Regions from separate parts of the Variovorax sp. CCNWLW235 genome, predicted to be linked through region 2. Evidence: predicted binding sites of a transcription regulator. Region 2 holds the regulator's gene; the other holds the start of a gene.
What was found. Region 2 encodes NrdR, which represses ribonucleotide reductase genes. Its sites were predicted from a motif close to CACNANATNTNGTG; they were not measured.

Region 1 (3,324 bases), on a different contig from region 2:
ATGTGGCTGCCCAGTGCGCGCACGCGGGTCCAGTCGTTGCCCAGGCCGCCCGCAAACTTGGAGAGCAGCGCGTTTTCCTTGATCGACTCGTAGATGCCGTCCAGGTCGTCGGGCACGGTGGTCAGGTAGCAGCTGGACAGCTGCGAGCGCAGCGTGCCGGCGTTGAAGAGCGTGGGCGTGCTCGACATGAAGTCGAACGAAGACAGCACTTCGTAGAACTCGATGGCGCGGGCTTCGCGGTCGATTTCGTTCAGCGAGAGGCCCATCGCCACGCGCATGAAGAAAGCTTGCGGCAGTTCGATGCGCGACTTGCGCACGTGCAGGAAGTAGCGGTCGTACAGCGTCTGCAGGCCGAGGTAGTCGAACTGGTTGTCGCGCTCGGCCTTGAGCGCCGCGCCCAGGCGGGGCAGGTCGTACTGCAGCAGCTTCTCGTCGAGCAGTTCGTTCTCGACGCCCTTCTTGATGAACTGCGGGAAGTAGTCGGCGTAGGTCTGCGCGCGCTCGGCGGGCATGACTTCGCGGCCGATGATTTCCTTGAAGATCGTGTGCAGCAGCAGGCGGGCGGTCGCGAAGGTGTAATCGGGGTCTTTCTCGATGAGCGTGCGGGCGGCCAGGATCGAGGCCTTGTACACCTCGTCGAGCGGCACGCCGTCGTACAGGTTGCGCATCGTCTCGGCGACGATCGGCGCGGCGCTGATGCCGTCGCCCAGGCCTTCGCAAGCCGATTCGATCAGGCCCTTGAGTTCGTTCAGGTCGAGCGCCACGCGCTCGCCGCGGTCCAGCACGTGGAGTAGCGGCGCAGCCGGCGTTTCCTGCGTGCCTTGCTTGGAGCGCTCTTGCGTGCGGCGTTCGCGATACAGCACATAGGCGCGCGCAATTTCGTGGTGGCCGCCGCGCATCAGGCCGAGCTCGACCTGGTCTTGCACGTCTTCGATGTGGAAGGTGCCGCCGCCCGGACGCGAGCGAACCATGGCGCGGATAACGCCTTGCGTGAGGGCGTCGACCGTTTCGCGCACGCTGGCCGAAGCCGCGCCCTGGGTGCCGTGCACCGCCAGGAAGGCTTTCATCATCGCGATGGCGATCTTGTTGGGTTCGAAGGGAACCACGGCACCGTTGCGGCGGATGATCTGGTAGTGCGCGAGGTTCTGACCGGTAGGCGAGCCAGCAGTGTCTCGTTGCTGCTGCGGCGTCGAGGGAACGGCACGCGGGGTCGATGGGGTGTTCAGGGCTGTTTGCATTCGCTTCCTCTCGGTGTGGCAATTCTTGTTGGGTGGCAATGCCTTGGCGGGGCATTGCGCCGGTGCGTGATGACCGGACGGAAGACACTATATCTAGGGTGCGAAGCGTCTACAACCACTAGATGTAGTGTTTTTTGAGAGATTCAACACAACGGCGTATTTGTTTGGGCGCGGCACTCGGCCAGCGATGCCCCATGAATACTGGCCTATGGTCGCGCAACCCGCGCGGGCTGTGGCTTGCAAGCGGATTTGGGCCTGCAAGGCGCATGGTTGCTGGAGGCGCGCTCCAAATTTTAGAGATTGCTGCGGCGCAAGAACGGCACATCGCATGCCGCCGCGCGATTAAAAAAATTAGAGCGGCAGCACCTGTTCGGGAAACATCCGCGGACTCCAGCCGAGTTGGCCGCGCAGCAATTGCCAATCGAAGCCCGCGCCCGGATCCTGTTTGCGGCCCGGCGCAATGTGCTCGTGGCCCGCGATGAAAGCGATGGCGTAGTGCTGCGCAATCGCCGCGCAAAGGCTGGCCAGCGTTTCGTATTGGGCCTCGTCGAAGGGCTGGCCTTCCAGGCCCTCGAGTTCGATGCCGATCGAATCGTCGTTGCAGTTTTCGCGGCCGCGCCAGGACGACACGCCGGCATGCCAGGCGCGGTCGTCGCAGCTCACGAACTGCCAGAGTTCGCCGTTGCGCCGCACATAGAAGTGCGAGGAAACCTGCAGGCCGCGAATGGATTGGAAGTAAGGGTGCGCGTCCCAGTCGAGCTGGTTTGCGAAGAGCTGCTGCACCGCATCGCCGCCATATTCGCCGGGCGGCAGGCTAATGGAATGCAGCACGATCAGGTCGGTCTGCGCGCCCGCGGGCCGAGGGCCGAAATTCGGCGATTGCAGCGCCTTTGCAAAGCGATACCAGCCGGCGCGCCAGAGGCCGTCGTCGCCGCTCGCGTTCGACGTTGCTGCATCAATCGTCGGCATTGCTCGCGGTACCTTCGTCGCCGTTGGGCGTGGTGATGCCCAGCCGTGCGATGCGATAGCGGATCTGGCGCAGGCTCATGCCGAGCCGCGCGGCGGCGGCCGTGCGGTTGAAGCCGCTTTCATGCAGCGCGCGCACCAGAATTTCGCGCTCCTGCTGGTCGAGATAGGCCTGCAGGTCGGATGGCAAGGGCGGCGGTGCGGTCTTGGGCTCGGCGAAGGCTGCGGCTGCGGGCGCCGCACCGGCGAGCGGTTCACCGTCGTCCGGCGGCGGTGAAGACGAGGGCGCCGAAGCCGCAAGCCCCGCGACGGCGGGCTGTCCACCGCCCATCAGGTCCAGGTGCAGTTCGTCGCCGTCGTTGAGTGCTACCGCGCGGTGCAGCAGGTTTTCGAGCTCGCGCACATTGCCGTGCAGCGGATGCTGCGCGAGTCGATGCAGCAGGTCGGCGGAAAGATGCGGCACCGGCAGTCCGCCGTCGTGCGCAATGCGCGCGAGCAATGCGGCGCACAGCGCCGGCAGGTCTTCGCGCCGGTCGCGCAGTGCGGGCACCGCGATCTCGATCACGTTGAGCCGGTAGAACAGATCCTGGCGGAAGCGGCCGGCGTTGACCTCGGCGTGCAGGTCCTTGTGCGTGGCGCTCACGATGCGCACGTCGACCGCGTCTTCTTGCGTGGAGCCGATGGAGCGCACGCTGCGCTCCTGGATCGCGCGCAGCAGCTTGGACTGCATTGCCAGCGGCAGGTCGCCGATCTCGTCGAGGAACAGCGTGCCGCCCCGCGCGGCCTGGAAGTAGCCGTCGCGGTCTTGCGACGAGCCGGTGTACGAGCCCTTGCGCGCGCCGAAGAATTCGGCCTCGAGCAGGTTCTCCGGAATGGCGCCGCAGTTGACCGCGACGAAGGGGCCGTCGCTGCGCTGGCTGCAGGCGTGCACGGCGCGCGCCACCAGCTCTTTGCCGGTGCCCGATTCGCCGCGCACCAGCACGGGCGCCATGCCGCGGGCCACCTTGGCGATGCGCGACTTGACAAGGCGCATCGGCTCCGAGTTGCCCACCAGCCGTTCGAGCGCCGCAATGCCGCTGCCTGTCACGCCGGGCGTGTCGCCGGCGCGTTCGCCTTGTGC
Region 2 (3,324 bases):
CTCGACTCTGGCGAGCGGCAGGTGACCCGGCTGGCGCTCAGCGATGGCTACCTGTTTTTCAACACGCTGATACCGAATGGCAATGCCTGCGACGCAAGCGGCGGCGGCCGCAGCTGCGCGGTCAATGCAATGACAGGGCTTTCGAAGGGCGGGACCTGCGTGCCTTCAACGGTGGGTTTGTTGTCGTCGCCTTTGCTCGTTGCGCTTGGAGAAGGGGCGTATGCCTCACCTGATGCGTTCGGGCGCCGTTCGGCCACGAAGAAGCTCTCGGCAATCAACGTCGGCTCTGGAGGCAGCCCTGGCGGGGCCGCCATTTCGACTGTGCAGCCGGTGGAAGGCGGCCAGGTTTCGCAGGTAGCCGGGCGCCTGAACTGGCGCCAGATCGTCGATTTTCAGGGAGCAAAGCCATGAAAGCCGCCACGCCGGCAAACGGCACCGCCACTCGCATTCGCGGCTTCACGCTCATCGAATTGATGATCGTGGTCGCGATCCTCGCCATCCTGGCCGCCATCTCCTATCCGTCGTACATGGACTTCATGCGCAAGGGCTGGCGCACCGAAGCGCGCTCCGCCCTGATGCAGCAGATGCAGCAGCAAGAGCGGCAATACACCATGGCCGGGCAGTACAAGCGCTACGAAGGCGGATCCGGCGAGGGAGGTGCGGGCGGCAAGTACCTCGTCGAGAGCGGCAATTGCGAGGGGCAGGGCACCATCGAGCGCTGCATCAGGCTCACGGCAACCCCGAAGCCCGGCTACGCCGATCCGGAGGTCGGAGCCCTCTGGATCGACAGCATGGGAGACAAGGGCTGCAATGGCACGGCGGGCGCCAGGTGCTGGCAATGAGGAGTGGCCGGCGATGCGCCATGTGCGCGAGCGTCGCATCAGGCGGATTCACCCTCGTCGAATTGATGGCCGTGGTGGCCATCATGACGATCCTGGGCTCGCTAGCCGTTCCCGCGTTTCGCGATCTGCTGCTCAACCAGCGGCTTGCCGCAGCTTCGAGCGGTTTCGTGGCCGCGCTGAACCTGGCCCGCACCGAGGCCATCCAGCGTTCGCAGAAGGTGCATGTGGGCGCCCTCGCGGGCAGCGACTGGTCGAGCGGCTGGGCCGTGCAGGCCGGGCCGGAAAGTGCAATGCAAACGGTGCGCAAGTTCGAAAAGCTTCCGAACGGGGTGAGCGTCGACGCAGCGCTTGGAGATGGATTCGTGCGGGGGCTGGACTACGACAGCAATGGCTTCTCGCGCCGGGCGGGCGGCACGGGCTTCGGCGCCGGATGCCTGACGCTGAAAGCCGAGTCGGGCCGCAGAGCTTCGATTGTGGTGTCCGCGTCGGGCCGCGCCAGGGTCTGCAACCCGGATGTCCGGGGTGAGTGCGGAAGCGGCGTGTGCGGCAGCGTCGGCAAATGAACGGGCGCCGGGGCTTGCCGCGACGCCGCTTGCTCAAATGTCCCGCAGCAGCTGCCTGAACTCGTCCACGTCCTCGAAGCTGCGGTACACCGAGGCAAAGCGCACGTAGGCCACCTTGTCGAGCTTCTTGAGCTCGCGCATGACAAGCTCGCCAACCTTGGTCGAATCGATTTCGCGCAGGCCGCTGGCCAGCAGCTTCTGCTCGATGCGCAGCAGCGCGTTGTCGATCTGCTCGATGCTCACCGGCCGCTTGCGCAGCGCCAGCATCATCGAGGCGCGTACCTTGGTCGAGTCGAAGTCGGCGCGGCTGCCGTCCTTCTTCACAACGACCGGAAAGTTCACGTCCGGGCGCTCGTACGTTGTAAAGCGCTTGTCGCAGGCGCTGCACTGGCGGCGCCTGCGCACGAAGTCGGCGTCTTCCGAAACACGGGTCTCGACGACCTGCGTTTCAAGATGACCGCAAAAAGGGCATTTCATGCGGCCAGGTCTTGCGGACGATCAGCGGTAGACAGGGAAGCGGCTCGTGAGCGCATGCACCTTGGCGCGCACCGCATCGATGTTGGCCGCATCGCGCGGGTTCTCGAGCACGTCGGCCACCAGGTTCGCCGTGATGCGGGCTTCTTCGTCCTTGAAGCCGCGCGTCGTCATGGCGGGTGTGCCGATGCGAACGCCGCTGGTCACCATCGGCTTTTCAGGGTCGTTGGGGATCGCGTTCTTGTTGATCGTCATGTGGGCGGCGCCCAGCACGGCTTCGGCTTCCTTGCCGGTAATGCCCTTGGAGCGCAGGTCGACCAGCATCACGTGGCTTTCGGTGCGCCCGCTCACGATGCGCAGGCCGCGCTCGGTGAGGGTGTCGGCCACGATCTGGGCGTTCTTGACCACCTGCTGCTGGTAGGCCTTGAACTCCGGCGTCATGGCTTCCTTGAAGGCGACAGCCTTGGCGGCAATCACGTGCATCAGCGGGCCGCCTTGCAGGCCCGGGAAGATGGCGCTGTTGATGGCTTTCTCGTGCTGCGACTTCATCAGGATGATGCCGCCGCGCGGGCCGCGCAGGCTCTTGTGCGTGGTGGAGGTCACCACGTCGGCATGCGGCACAGGGTTGGGGTAGACGCCCGCGGCCACAAGGCCTGCGTAGTGGGCAATGTCGACCATGAAGATCGCGCCCACGTCCTTGGCTACCTTGGCGAAGCGTTCGAAATCGATGCGCAGCGAATAAGCCGAGGCGCCGGCGATGATGAGCTTGGGCATGTGCTCGTGCGCCTTGCTCTCCATTGCGTCGTAGTCGATGGCTTCGTTGGCGTCCAGGCCGTAGCTCACCACGTTGAACCACTTGCCGCTCATGTTGAGGGGCATGCCGTGCGTGAGGTGGCCGCCTTCGGCCAGGCTCATGCCCATGATGGTGTCGCCGGGCTTCAAAAAGGCCAGCATCACGGCCTCGTTGGCCGATGCGCCGCAATGCGGCTGCACGTTGGCGGCGTCGGCGCCGAAAATCTGCTTGATGCGGTCGATGGCCAGCTGCTCGGCCACGTCGACATGCTCGCAGCCGCCGTAGTAGCGCTTGCCCGGGTAGCCTTCGGCGTATTTGTTGGTGAGCTGCGAGCCCTGCGCGGCCATGACGGCCGGCGAGGCGTAGTTTTCGCTCGCGATGAGCTCGATGTGGTGTTCCTGGCGTGCGTTTTCGGCCTGGATGGCAGCCCAGATTTCGGGATCGGTCTGTTCGACCAGGATATTGCGTTGGTACATGGCAGTCCTTTGAAGACGAGGTCCTTGTTCTTCAACCAAACAAGGGCTGCCCAGGCGAACGGCTGAACGCCTGAATGGATGCCAGGCGGCACGCTTCCCAGTGGTATTCCACGTCAGCGCATGGCACCTTTGGAGGTGCTGCGCCTATCGCCAGTCGCGTACGGAACGGAGTGTAG

Region 1: a site for NrdR is predicted at 1,355-1,368, ahead of V9L21_RS15865 (ribonucleoside-diphosphate reductase subunit alpha). Genes of this name have one in related genera too.

Annotation. Positions count from the first base shown of each region.
Region 1 covers NZ_JBBCBW010000013.1:61,774-65,097, reverse strand. Annotated here, with positions in the region: gene V9L21_RS15865 (ribonucleoside-diphosphate reductase subunit alpha) at 1-1,238, opposite strand, end outside; gene ampD (1,6-anhydro-N-acetylmuramyl-L-alanine amidase AmpD) at 1,590-2,207, opposite strand; gene V9L21_RS15855 (sigma-54-dependent transcriptional regulator) at 2,194-3,324, opposite strand, start outside.
Region 2 covers NZ_JBBCBW010000008.1:194,082-197,405, reverse strand. Annotated here, with positions in the region: gene V9L21_RS12285 (pilus assembly protein) at 1-411, shown strand, start outside; gene V9L21_RS12280 (type IV pilin protein) at 408-842, shown strand; gene V9L21_RS12275 (GspH/FimT family pseudopilin) at 863-1,405, shown strand; gene nrdR (transcriptional regulator NrdR) at 1,439-1,882, opposite strand; gene glyA (serine hydroxymethyltransferase) at 1,904-3,148, opposite strand; ZMP/ZTP riboswitch at 3,190-3,316, opposite strand.